Regions from separate parts of the Paenibacillus sp. FSL F4-0243 genome, predicted to be linked through region 2. Evidence: riboswitches for the same ligand, from Rfam matches in the RefSeq annotation. Region 2 holds a riboswitch; each other region holds the start of a gene.
What was found. Region 2 has a riboswitch for cyclic di-GMP ahead of NSS87_RS02440 (collagen-binding domain-containing protein). Riboswitches for the same ligand answer to the same signal wherever they lie in the genome.
Positions count from the first base shown of each region.

Region 1: another riboswitch for cyclic di-GMP. It lies ahead of NSS87_RS10755 (DUF6612 family protein); the one in region 2 lies ahead of NSS87_RS02440 (collagen-binding domain-containing protein).
Region 3: another riboswitch for cyclic di-GMP. It lies ahead of NSS87_RS05615 (EAL domain-containing protein); the one in region 2 lies ahead of NSS87_RS02440 (collagen-binding domain-containing protein).

Region 1 covers NZ_CP150151.1:2,464,481-2,469,012, reverse strand. The annotation lists gene NSS87_RS10760 (serine hydrolase domain-containing protein) at 1-723, opposite strand, end outside; gene NSS87_RS10755 (DUF6612 family protein) at 1,024-1,872, opposite strand; cyclic di-GMP riboswitch class I at 1,990-2,081, opposite strand; gene NSS87_RS10750 (RNA polymerase sigma factor) at 2,286-2,804, shown strand; gene NSS87_RS10745 (DUF4179 domain-containing protein) at 2,788-4,401, shown strand.
Region 2 covers NZ_CP150151.1:547,555-552,086, reverse strand. The annotation lists gene NSS87_RS02445 (alpha/beta hydrolase) at 1-664, opposite strand, end outside; gene NSS87_RS02440 (collagen-binding domain-containing protein) at 837-2,993, opposite strand; cyclic di-GMP riboswitch class I at 3,104-3,194, opposite strand; gene NSS87_RS02435 (hypothetical protein) at 3,686-4,078, shown strand; gene NSS87_RS02430 (helix-turn-helix domain-containing protein) at 4,521-4,532, shown strand, end outside.
Region 3 covers NZ_CP150151.1:1,254,695-1,259,226, reverse strand. The annotation lists gene NSS87_RS05620 (methyl-accepting chemotaxis protein) at 1-267, opposite strand, end outside; gene NSS87_RS05615 (EAL domain-containing protein) at 280-2,514, opposite strand; cyclic di-GMP riboswitch class I at 2,634-2,720, opposite strand; gene NSS87_RS05610 (Zn-dependent hydrolase) at 2,954-4,195, opposite strand; gene NSS87_RS05605 (alpha/beta hydrolase) at 4,317-4,532, shown strand, end outside.

The DNA of each region.
Region 1 (4,532 bases), 1.9 Mb from region 2:
CAGCTTCTTAAGATATTCCTTGGCTTCTTCCGAACGAATAGCGATCCTACCAGCTTTCTCAGGCGGTATATCAAAGAAAGTATCTGTCATGCCTAACGGTTTTACAATGTTGTCCATTATGTAATCTTCTGCAATAACACCTGTTATTTTCTCGATAATTGCACCAAGAACCACGTATCCGAACGATGAATACATCCATTGAGTCCCTACCGGAAAACGAATACCATAGGAAAGTCCAGCTTTAATCCAGTTTTCTTTTCCAAGCTCTGATTCATAAATATACCACCATGCACTTTTATAGTAGGTATCACTTATAGTGCCATGATCAGGTGCGATGCCGGAGGTATGCGTCAGTAAATGAGCAATTGTAATCGGCTTAAAAGGATCGGCATCAAACTCCGGAAGAATAGAACTAACTGGCTGCCCCATAAAAATTTCACCATCATCTGCTAGCTGCCAGATCGCTGTTGCCGTAAACAGCTTAGTAATAGAAGCGATTCGAAATATTGTATCCGTTTTCAACTCTTGGTCGCTATCTTCTTCGTAACTGAAGCGTCCCCCCGCTCCATTAGCAAATATTTTTCCATAACGACTAAGAGAATAAATATAGCCATCGGCTACTTTCTTATTACAGAGATCCTCATAAAAATGATTAAGTGCCTCTAATCGGTCCTCCCTGTAATTCACTTCGTTCAGCTTGCTAAGCTCTGTGGATGATAACATGATTCGCACTCCCCCTATCAATCATTAAAAAGAATAGTAATTCTCAAAAATGTAAATTTACACCTAACCTATAATACCTTTTCAATATAATAGTTACAACATGATATTTCATACACTATTAAATTAATTCAGATTATTAATCACATAAATAGCATGTACTAAAATCCTAATAATTGGTAGGTCAATTTTATATTTATTTATTTTTTACATATCTCACTTCCTGTTGGCTACTGTCATGAATGGAGTAAAAAGCGCTGTTCTACTGAACAGCGCTTTTTACTCCATATGAAAACGACCTTATTATTCTAGTTCGGCGGGCTTTACAATGGTTGTACCTTTGTTATTCTTGGAATACTTAGCTTCGATTTTCGTGTTGTATGTATCCTTTTCTCCATCACTTATCAGCACATAACTCAGATCGACTGTCAGTTTTTCCGTCTGCCAGGTCTTAGTATTGACGAATAATTTCCACGTTACGCTTTTGGGTTGAACTGTCTCACCATCCCAGAGGTTCTCCTGGTCATAGAGTTTGATTATTCCCTTAGCTGCTGTCGGATCGGTTACCGTGAACTGCAGGACGGTCTGAGCACCAGCAGTGCTGACTTTCATAGATTTTTTATAATTTTTTACCGAATCAAGCATGGAAACAGGATCGTATTGACCTTTGGAGTAAAAAGAATCCCACTCCATCTTCTCCAGTCCAATCCAATACTGCGCATCAGGATCGATTGGCTCACCGTCATCGTCGTAACCTTCATCTTCAGATTCATCGATCAGTTCACTTCCGTCTACAAGATAGTAAAACTCCTTGTCATTGGCATATAGACTGTACGTTGTTTCTAAAAGACTACTATCAACGGTGCCGGCTGCAGCAAAATTCGGCAGTCGATTAATATCCAGCTTCAGTGTGTTAGTGTTGCTGATACGTACCCCACCGCTCTGAATATCCTGTTTTTTGATCACATCTAAGTGAAAATTCTTTATTGCTTTAGAGGCTGCCGTTACTTTGCTAATCATTTGATCCGCGGTTACTGCTGTTGTGGTAGCGGCAGACACGACTTCAGGATTAGACATCCATCCGATCGTTCCGGACAGCAATAAAGCACCTACTGCCAAACTAGTGCCTATTGTTTTGAAAAAACTGTTCATGTACTTCCCCTTTCGGCCCCTTGCGATAATGTAACGCCGTATAGGTCGAAATAATAAAAGAGCTCAAAATTGACTACATATTCTTAGAGCTATCCTTTATGCATCATAAGACATCCCTATGGCGGCCTGGCGATCATTTCCTTCTGTAGAAAGGCTTTAGACCCATGGCTTTGTGTCATCATCTTTCGATGATTTTACCTTTAACGCGGACATTCAATTAGTTTTAATTAGCTTACGGACGCATGTCCCACCGCTAATTTTATCATGGTTATAATTACCTGTAAACGACTTATCTTCCATTCAAATTCGCTATGATGCTCAGAAGAAATACTTCACTCAAAATGAAAAATGAACGATTACATACGCTTATAAGTCTTATTAATGAGAACAGCAAAGACAGGGGGTGCAGCAAAATGTGTGACCGAGAAATTTTCGAGCTCTATAAAGAACAAGTATATTATTTTTGTTACTACTTAATGAAAAATCAGGCAGATGCAGAGGATATTTGCCAAGAGGTATTTGTAAAGGTTATCTTAGCGGATAAGTCTAAGGTAAGAAACTTGAAATCTTGGATTTTACGAATTGCTTCGAATGAGTGCAACAGTGTGATTAAAAGGCGTAAGACAGGGTGGATGAAAGAAGTACGTAATTATTTACTATCCAGGTCTGAGGAATCAAACCCTGTAGAAAAACGGTTGGATCGACAGGAAACTAAAAAAGAATTACAAGGGTTATACAGTCAGCTTCCCGACAAAATCAGAATGGTAGTAGTCCTTCGTTTTATAAACGAATTGACTGTACCCGAGATCTCTAAAGTTATGAGCATACCCGAAGGAACTGTAAAATCCAGACTGAACAAGGGACTTAAAATACTAAATAGAATGGGTGGAACCCAACTAAAGGAGCTGAATAGTAATGAGTCTCTATATTGAAAAAGATAAACATATTCCCCGACCGGATTATGATTTGATGTGGACTGCCATAGAACAAGAAGCATATACACGTCAAAGAAATCTGCATTCCTCCCAGAATACTCCTAGGTCTAATAAAAAGGTTATTCCTATCAGTATTGTCTTCTCTTGCCTCTTACTTGTAGCCATTCCTGTATTCGCTAGTATGACGATTAATTGGGATAAAATTGGTGGTCGAAGTGTGAGCAATGCATTAAATAATGGCATCGGTCAACAGTATAATCTTCAAACTTCCAGTTCAGGAGTAACAATGAATTTGAACGGTGTTGTAACTGATGGAGAAAAAATGAAAATGCTGTTATCACTTGATACTAAATCTGATCTATCCCAATATACTGGATTTGCTACAGAGAAAAACATCATGACTAGTGAGTCCGGTGCCAAGGCAAAGGTATACGGTTATTTAGAATACGATCCTGAAAGCCAGAAACTCATTGGAGTATATGAGACACCTGATACATTAAAGGATGATAAAAAGGACTACAGGTTTGAAGCACGGAATCTCATTTTTTACAGTGATCGGAATATTCCCTTACAATCTAATCATCAAGCAGGAGATACAATTGATACGGGAGTTAAGCAATACCCAAGCATTCAAATCGAATCCGTTCGACAAGTTTCCAATCAAACCATTATCCGTTACAAAGTCGCTGCATCACCATCTGACTTAGGACGGGGTAACCCACATTTGGTAGTTAGTACTGCAGGTCAAGAGAATGAGGCAATTCCAACCATCATGCCTAACGAAGGATCGGATTTATTTATTGAACAGGTTTTCAATATAACTGAATCAGATTGGAAGGAAGCTAGTCTTCATTTTAGTTACATTGAAGAAGCGAAACGAATTTCAGGTACGTGGAAGTTCGATTTTAAAGCAGATGGACAAAAAGCAAGTGAGGCGATTTACACTAAGAAACTGTATAACAGTCCTGAATTTCAAGAAAAGACCGGTATAACCTTAGATCAGCTAGTGGTTACCCCTTTGGATATCCAAATTCTAATAGATGAAAATGATTCGCTTAATAAAGGAATTGTCCACTATAATACCGCTCAGTTGGTTATAGGTGATAAAACAATCACTGGGGGTTGGAATTTGAAAGGAGATCATTCCGAAAGCTACCAGCATTTATTTCAATTCGAATCTCCGGAATGGTATAACAACTGGTCTGATGTTCCAATGAAACTTATATTAAAGGATGCTGTCATTGAGAAACGTGATACCAGCAAGAATTGGATCACAATAAACAAACCTAAAGAACAAAAACAGTTCACTTCACTTGATGTCGATGGATTAGAAATTGAATTCACGTACTATACTGAGGGCGAAAATTTGATTGTTGAATCATCATCCAAATCTCCTGGCTTCAGAAGCGTTAACCAAACTACGTTACGGATTAATGGCAAAGAAGTGGTGCCTGAAATTACACCTAAGGGCATGATATCTACAGGAACTAATATTGATAGCTACAAAGATATTCCTTTCGACGAAAAAATCGAACTGAACCCCGGTATCTATAAATATAGCGATCCTAGCCGGAACGAGGAAATTAAACTTTAATACAAGAAGTTATTCTATTGTCCCGCCCTTTCTAGTTAATCCTAAGGGCGGGTTATTTTTGGATAGTTATGTATCTCTTTTATTTCCTTCATAACAAAAAAAGCATAGAACGGACTCAAGTCCGCTTTATG
Region 2 (4,532 bases):
CACTTTGAATAAAAGGGAAACTTGGCAAGCGATACATACGCCGTAGTTGGTAGGCTAATTGTGCTTTAACTGAGCTGTAAGCGCAGTCCGAGACAATAGCTTTGACCTGCGACGGGAGATTTTCGCCTGAGGTCATTAGCACTGTAGCACCACCCATAGAGACCCCATGTAGTACAACTTGAGCACTGGGCCCAGTCTTTTCAATTATATAATCAATCCACTGCAAATAATCCTTGCGCTCATGCCATCCAAAACCAATATAATCCCCAGCGCTTTCCCCATGTCCCCTGGCATCGGGAATCAGGATATTAAAGCCCAGTCTCTCGTAATAGATTTTGGCGTACGCCCCCATATCCTTCCCTTTTCCAGAATAACCGTGAGCTAGAATCGCCGTACGACCTTCAGCACGATCCGAAAGGAGCAAGTACCCTCTTAGTTGTAGCCCGTCCTCAGATGTAATCTCCACATTCTCAAAGCTCTGACTGGAGATCCAATCCTTCCCCTCACCCCAAGAAGCCCCGGCAACCGGGGGATCAACCTTCAAATCACGATTATTACTCAGGAATTCCTTCGGTGCTCGTTTAATAGCAATTCCATAAAAGAAAAAGCCCGCATAGATCAGAGCTCCTATGACGATGACAGCGCTAATGAAGAACCATACCAATTCATCTTCCCCGTCCTTTCCTCATATCCGTTGTAAATCAGTATAACATCTACTTAGAATGCGCCAAAATATAACAATCATAACAAAAGAAAACCGCCCTCGGAATATGTCCCGAAAGCGGCTTTACTATTCTTCACGGCATAACTTGTATTCAAGCTACAATCACCGTTTATTATTTCTTGCTCGAGAATCTATTTCTCATTAGCAATCCAATAAGTGCAAAACCTAGACCAGTTACATAATAAGGGACTGAACTTGATTCTCCCGTTTTTGGAAGTTCATCAACAGGTGGATTACCTAGCGGGATTGTATCATCCACTACAGCAATATCCTCTGGTGACGGCGTTGGTGTTACTGTCAATACTGGTCCTAATGGAATCTCCTCCTCATCAACAAGTACCTCTGTATTGCTCGACGGTGTTGGTGTTGGTACTAGTACTGGAGTCGACGAAGCTACAGGGCCCAGCGGCACAGGATCATCATTAACAATGATAGTGCCAATTACAAATGATGGTGTTGGTGTCGGGAACACCGGAGGCTCCGGCGTTGGCGTCGGTGTTGGCGTTACTTCTGACGACGGTGCCGGTGTTGGTGTTACTTCCGACGACGATGTCGGTGTTGGCGTCACTTCCGACGACGGTGTCGGTGTTGGCGTCACTTCCGACGACGGTGTCGGTGTTGGCGTTACTTCCGGCGACGGTGTTGGCGTTGGCGTTACTTCCGGCGACGGTGTTGGCGTTACTTCCGGCGACGGTGTCGGCGTTGGTGTCACGGTCGGCGTTGGTGTTGGCGTCACGGTCGGCGTTGGTGTTGGCGTCACGGTCGGCGTTGGTGTTGGCGTCACGGTCGGCGTTGGTGTTGGCGTCACGGTCGGCGTTGGTGTTGGCGTCACGGTCGGCGTTGGTGTTGGCGTCACGGTCGGCGTTGGTGTTGGCGTCACGGTCGGCGTTGGTGTTGGCGTCACGGTCGGCGTTGGTGTTGGCGTCACGGTCGGCGTTGGTGTTGGTGTCACGATCGGCGTTGGTGTTGGCGTCACGGTCGGCGTTGGTGTTGGCGTCACGGTCGGCGTTGGTGTTGGCGTCACGGTCGGCGTTGGTGTTGGCGTCACGGTCGGCGTTGGTGTTGGCGTCACGATCGGCGTTGGCTTTGGTGTGTGTGTTGGCTTTGGTGTGTATGTTGGCTTCGGCGTTTGTGTTGGCTTCGGTGTGTGTGTTGGCTTCGGCGTTGGTGTTGGCTTCGGTGTCGGTGTCACGCACGGCGTAGGCGTCACGGTCGGCGTTGGTGTTGGCGTCACGGTCGGCGTCGGTGTTGGTGTCACGGTTGGCGTTGGTGTTGGCGTCACGGTTGGTGTCGGTGTTGGTGTCACGGTCGGCGTCGGTGTTGGCGTCACGGTCGGCGTTGGTGTTGGCGTCACGGTCGGCGTTGGTGTTGGTGTTACGGTTGGTGTCGGTGTTGGTGCCACGGTCGGCGTTGGTGTCGGAGGTGGTTCTTCCCCTCTATATGGATACCAATGCATCTGCACCCCACCAGCAAATCCCTTTGCAATCAGCGTCCCATGCAGTTCACCGGAATTATAAGTTACTTTTGCAAGCGGAGCTAGGATAGTTCCTTCTATTGTTAAACTTCCAATGTCAACAGTGCTAGCTTCATAAAAATTAAATAATACCTTGTTAGGGCTACCTCCCCAGATTTGAAAGCTTGGAATGTTAACTGAACTTCCGCTAACGTTAATGATAACTGTGGCGCTATTTGCAATATTAAACTGTAAGCCATTAGCACCAGCGAAATCGGCAGCACTAAGATTAAGAACGTTAAATGGTTCCGGAGCATCAATCGTTATTTTCCCATATTCCTTTTTGAAAGTTCCTATTGTAGCAAGCGAAGAGAATTCATTAGAACGTCCAATAAGAAATTGCTCTTCAGCATCAAAATCAATAGGAGTCCCTTTTCTCGCTGGTTCTTTAAGATCTACACCGTTGCTGGAAAAAACACCACCATAAACGGATGCTCCATGAACAGTCCCATTAGTAAAACTGATGTCATTACCAGCGATAAGAACATCTCCACCTGGATTATCCTTGGATACGCCGTAATTCTGCAAAATAATATTACCTTTGGCCGCAAGGCGCCCATGAACCTGATCATTAGATTGTTTGAAATCCCCAAAAATAAAAGTATTAAAATTCCCTGCAATACCTAACACAGGTGTAGGAGTATAGGGAAGCACCTCCCCAGCCGCATTTACCAAATGACCTCCAGAAAGACCACTACCTACCGTCAATATCCCCGCTAATACTAGTGCAAGCAGCGGTTTCATTCTTCTTTTCAAAAAGCACACCTCCTAAATCTATGATTTATATTTAATCAGAATAATTACCAGAAACTCTAAAGGACCTAACAACAAAAAAGACCGCCAAAAAAGAAGTGGAATTCCCTTCTCATGGCAGTCGGACGGTCATAGCGCATTTAAGACACTTTAGACTCCTGGACTTTGCGTCCCACCCTTTCAGGCGGTTTGCTATTATCATGATAATATATGTATTGACTTGCGGATTAGAACTAGCATTTTAAGCATCCTATTAAATAATCGTCTATGACTTTTAATACTTTTGAACTAATAATAGTTTAGCGCTCCATTCCTACAATTGTCAATCAATTCCTTTTGATATTCATACGCGTAAGCAAGCACAAAAAAAGCGCCTAAAGGCGCTTCACACAAAGGTTTTCCTTCAATTTTAAAGTAACTTTATAAAGCCTAATATCGATATCCATAATGGAATACTTAGAATCAAACCAAATACCATTCCACGGTGGAGACTTCCTTCCTCTTTCATCCTAATTCTCCCTTTATATAAGTCTGAAGCATTATTTTTTATTATTACAATTTTAATATATTTTATTCTTTCTAATTTAGTTGTGAATTCAATCACATTGGACTAGCTGTTTAGAAATACCATTGATTATTTTTGGAATATCGGGGTAGAATACGAATATACGTTCCCATTAGAGGTGATGAGATTCATGAATAGAGCTGAAAGCAGGGACAACATGCTGGTCAAATCTTATTTATTGCTTCCGATGATTTTATCAGCTTTCGAACGGGACTCCGCCATTCTATCTGCACATTTACGAACACCTACCCCCTATCTGGAGGTTCTTGAAACAGCCGCAGCAGTTGCTACAACAGATCTAAGAGATGTTCGTTCAGAGATGAGAAAACGGGGAATCAAGGTTTATGAGCAGAACAGACTTAACACGGGGATAGAAGCCAAATTTATATGTCGTGGATACCATGAACGAATGCTGCTGTTAAACGACATCGTCGCTGCCCAAGCTGCCATTCATATGCGCAGATATCTCGGTCTGGATATTTCATCTTTTAAGAGCTATGAAGAGCAGTATCAGATTAAGTGAAGTAGCGAAGAAGCTGCCCCCTCCCTCATTTAATTAGCGAACAAAAAAATAGGCCTTACCATGGGAGTTGGCAAGACCTGAGAGATTTATACCACAAAACACTGGGGGGTGTTTGGTGTCTTCAATATATACCTTGAACCTGAAAATAAGATGATGCTCACATGAAAATTACATTAAAAACTTCAATTCGTCGCTTAGGCTATCCGCTTGGCACTTTTGATTTCCAACCAAAGAGGCCCGCTTCGCCGACAGAGAAAATCGACCGATTGATAGTTAGCCACGAGTGCTTTGAACAAATTGTTTCAAAATGATATAGTGAATTCGTTCTCACAGGATGACTTGATAGCAGGTTGTAAAACATAATAAAGTCGGGACCTGAGTACGGAGCGACAACAGGCGTTTGCCTTTTCGTTGAATATTTTCTGAAGGAGGGTAATAGCCCATGAGTGATGAA
Region 3 (4,532 bases), 710 kb from region 2:
AACTTTCTGATAACTCTCTTGAAGTTCGCTTGGATCATGACTAGCGATCATCTTATTCGTTAAGGTTACTATTTCATGATTATTAGATTCGAATTTCCCAAGTGCATAAACTGACGTAAGATCGTTCTTATACATACTTCTAGAGTTCGCATACATATTGCTGAAATACACACTACCAACGATCGCAATGATCAGAGCACCTAACAGTAATATTGAATTAGTAACAGTAATTTTGCCTACGATAGTCCAATTTCTCATTTTCCTCATGCTTTGCACTCCCTATGTACTTTTAATTAAGCTTTCATATTCTACTACTGGCATTGGTTTCGCGAAATAGTATCCTTGTGCGATTTCACAATCTATTTGTTTCAAAAAATCAATTTGCGCCTCTGTCTCAACTCCCTCTGCCACAACTTTCATATTTAAATCCCTAGCTAGCTTGACCATACTGGCAATTACTATCTTCCCTGTCTCATCATTTGACTTACTCATCAGAAAAGCCCTGTCTAACTTAATGACATCAGCAGGGAAATATTGCAATACATTTAAGGAACTATAACCTGTCCCAAAATCATCGATAGCTATGGAAAATCCTTTACGTTTCAACTCCAACAAAATATCTCTAACAAACTCTAAATTTTGGAATACAATAGACTCGGTCAGCTCTAACTCTATCAATTTAGCAGGTACCTGGTAGCTGTTAATAATATTCGTCAAATGGAGCAGGAAATCATTATGATATAGGGTTATAAGCGATATATTCACTGAAATCGGAAGTGGCTGGATTCCTTCCTGGATCCATTTACTCAACATGATACATACTGATTTAAACACCATTAAATCTAATTTCACGATAAAGCGATTTCTCTCAAATATGGGGATAAATACTGCAGGAGATATAAGTCCCTTCTGAGGATCATTCCATCGAACCAATGCCTCAGCGCCATGAAAACTGTTCACTCGCAGATCCATTTTCGGTTGTAAATATACTATAAATTCACCATTTGTCATGGCAGCATCCATCTTTCTTACGATGTCTTGCTCTTCGTGTATCTGCAATAGCAATTGTTCGTCAAAGAAAGCGCATGAGCTCTTGTATCCACCTTTAATGGACTTACAAGCGATTCCTGCTCGGTCAATACATGTGAGGATATCGCTCTGACGATCATCTATACAGTAAATTCCACAATTAATCACTAGCCTAAAACCTTCTTCATTTCCAAACGTATAGTCGCTCATTTGTTCAGTAAGTACTTGTATACGGATGAATAATTCCGCCTTATTGTCATACGAAGTGAAAAGAATAAAACGATCACCCCCTAAGCGTCCAATGACATCCTCGTCTAATGTGTTTGCTGTTAAGCTATTAGCCACTTGAATCAAAATGCTATTTCCTTCATGAAAACCGACAATTTCATTTATGTATTTAAATTGTTCAATATCAAATTGCAACACAGCAAACTTTGTATTCTGTTTCTCTTTAAGTAAATACTGAGCATCTATAACAAATTTATTCGTTCTAGGAAGATGTGTTAACTCATCCTCAAAGGCAATCCTCTCCATCTGTTTCCTAATTTTGCTCTTATTTAATAGAATGTTAACAAATATGATCAATAATAAGACAAACATGATTACACATAATAAAAAAGTCGCCTGACTCATTTGAGACGCTTTGGCCATGATCACATCTTTCGGTATCACGGAGAGAATATACCAGTCCTCAACCCCCTGAATGCCAGAATAACCAACCATTTTGCTATCTCCGTTAATCCAAAATATTCCTACTCCAGATTTTTTTGCGGTTATGTTCTCTTTAAAGATTTGCAGTTGTTTCTTATTTCTAGAATCAATACTTATACTTTCGAATATGTTATCAATTGACTTATCCTCTTCGAGATTCTTCGATTTGATAATGACTTGTCCCTTTTGATCAATGATTTGAGAATAACCATGACCTTTAAAGAAGGAAACTGCAAGAGCATCATAAAGATCCTGTGTATATTTGCTGGCAGATAAAGCACCCTTCACTTCACCTTTAAACTTAAGTGGACTATTGATCGTGATAATTTCTTTATTGGAGATCTTATCTAAGAATGGATCAGAAATACTGCTAATACCCTGAAGAGCTTTTTGGAATCCTACTTCATCTGATACATCAAACATTGTCCCATCTGATGCGTAAGCTTTACCATCTGGGCTGTTGATGCTAATTCGAATAAAATTATATTTTTTATCAAAGTGATGCAGATATTTTTTGGTCTTATCCCAGTCCATATAATTGATTTCCGAAATAGAATCAGCAATTCCATCTAATGAATCTAATCCACCATGTATCATATTTCCAATCGATCTACTCGCATGTATCGTAGCTTCTGATGTAGCAGCAACCGCTTCTTGCTCATAAGAGTTAGCAGTCCATTTTATGAAATAGTAAGAGCACCCCCAAAATATCAACGTTGCCATTATGACGAGGCCTATCATTCTCCATACTCTCAATGGTTGTGTTTGATCCATGTACTATCATCCTTTTTCCGATTTATTACGTTTTTATTAGAAAACGAATTAAAAAAAGCCGCTATCAGAATGATAACGGCTGCATATGCATCAAAAAATAAGATCAAGAAACTCCAACTGCATGCAACCGGCTGTCATATCTATATGTAGATTTAGACCCTATGGCTTTGTGTCCCTACTTTTCAATAGGTTTACCAATATTCTGTTTTAACTATTATTAGTCATAAATACTCTATTAATAATAGGTTGCCTCCAAAAGACCTATTTCCGTAGTAAATTTTAATTTTTCCATGGGAAAATTTTCACAAATATCAATGTTAACTTTAATATAATATTTATTAATGTAAAGCAACAATTCTGCGAACAATTATAAAATTAGATACTAAAGCCCAATGTAACATTTAAATATGTCACATTGGGACTTATTTCTCAACACGAACTATGTTTGTCTTACACACGCATAACGAAGAACAGCTTCTTCCAAAATATCAATCCCCATAATGATATCATCCAAGTCTGTATATTCATTGGGATGATGACTAAGTCCATCTACAGAAGGAACAAAGATAAGCCCTACTGGGCAAAGTTTGTTCATGTTCATGGCATCATGCCCTGCACCACTGATCATCCGTTGACTCGATATCCCTTTCTCTTCACAAATCGATTCTAGAACCTGACTGATCTCATCAGATAATAGGACGGGTTCCTCCGAAATAATTTCCGTACTCTCAATTACAAGTTGTCTATTTTCTTGTACTAAGGATATTGTTTGATACAAATGGTCTAACACACGTTGCCTGGATGCCACTGAAGTAGATCTGATATCAATTTTAATTTCTACCTCTCCCGGAACCACGTTCATAGCGCCATTCAAGATATCTATCACCCCTAGCGTCGCAACCGTTCCAAATTCTTGTTCGAGTTTGGCTGCTTTCTCAAGCTCAAGTGCTATTTCTGAGGCACCCAGAAAAGCATCTTTTCTCATATTCATAGGTGTCGTTCCAGAGTGGGATGCCTTCCCTGATATTTGAATATGAAGCCTCACGGGTGCAGCAATTCCAGTCACAATTCCAATTCTTTTATTATTGTTTATTAAGACAGGACCTTGCTCAATATGTAATTCAAAAAACGCTTTTAATTCTTCATTCTCTCTACTCGCCTGATCAATATTGTTATAATCCAGTGCACATAGCGAAAATGCCTTTTCCATGGTAATACCGTCTTTGTCCTTCAAAGATCTATATTTCTCCTTCTGAAATAACCCTGACATTACTTTACTGCCTACTGTTGAAATCCCAAAACGCGAGGATTCTTCACAGGCAAATGAGATGATTTCGATCGGATGATCCGTTTCAATCCCTTTTTCGTTTAGACGTTTGATCACTTCCAAAGCAGCCGTTACACCTACTACCCCATCGTACTTCCCACCTTGGTATACCGTATCCAAGTGAGAGCCCATTACAACGGGTGGGAGCCCTTCTATCTTCCCATTCCTTCTAGCGATCACATTTCCGCAATGATCCATCCGAATATCTAAATTTTCAGCCTTACACATCCGCATAAAAGCACTCGTACATGTCTGCTCTTCATTTGTATAGGCAATTCTAGTGATGCCCTTCTCACCCGAGTTATATTGATTAATATTATCAAATAAAGCCTGATATCTTCTCTTTCTATCCATGCTAATATCTCCAATCCTGGGTATTCATGATTATGGTTTCATCAAAATTCGTGAATGATATACAATAGAGGTAGTGCTAGTCTTTAAAAATTACTTACTTGATGAGGTGTAATGGATAGCTATGAAGAAGACCATTATTTTTAAAGAAAATGACTCATTTACAATTAAAGCTGATTTTTATGAAACAAACCGTCCCCAAGCCCCTGCTATTGTTTACATTCACGGAGGCGGTCTACTTTGGGGTGATCGAGAAGATCTATCCGAGGAAATGATACAACTTTACACTAATAATGGTTTTGCGCTATTTTCGATTGACTATAGATTAGCCCCTAGGTCA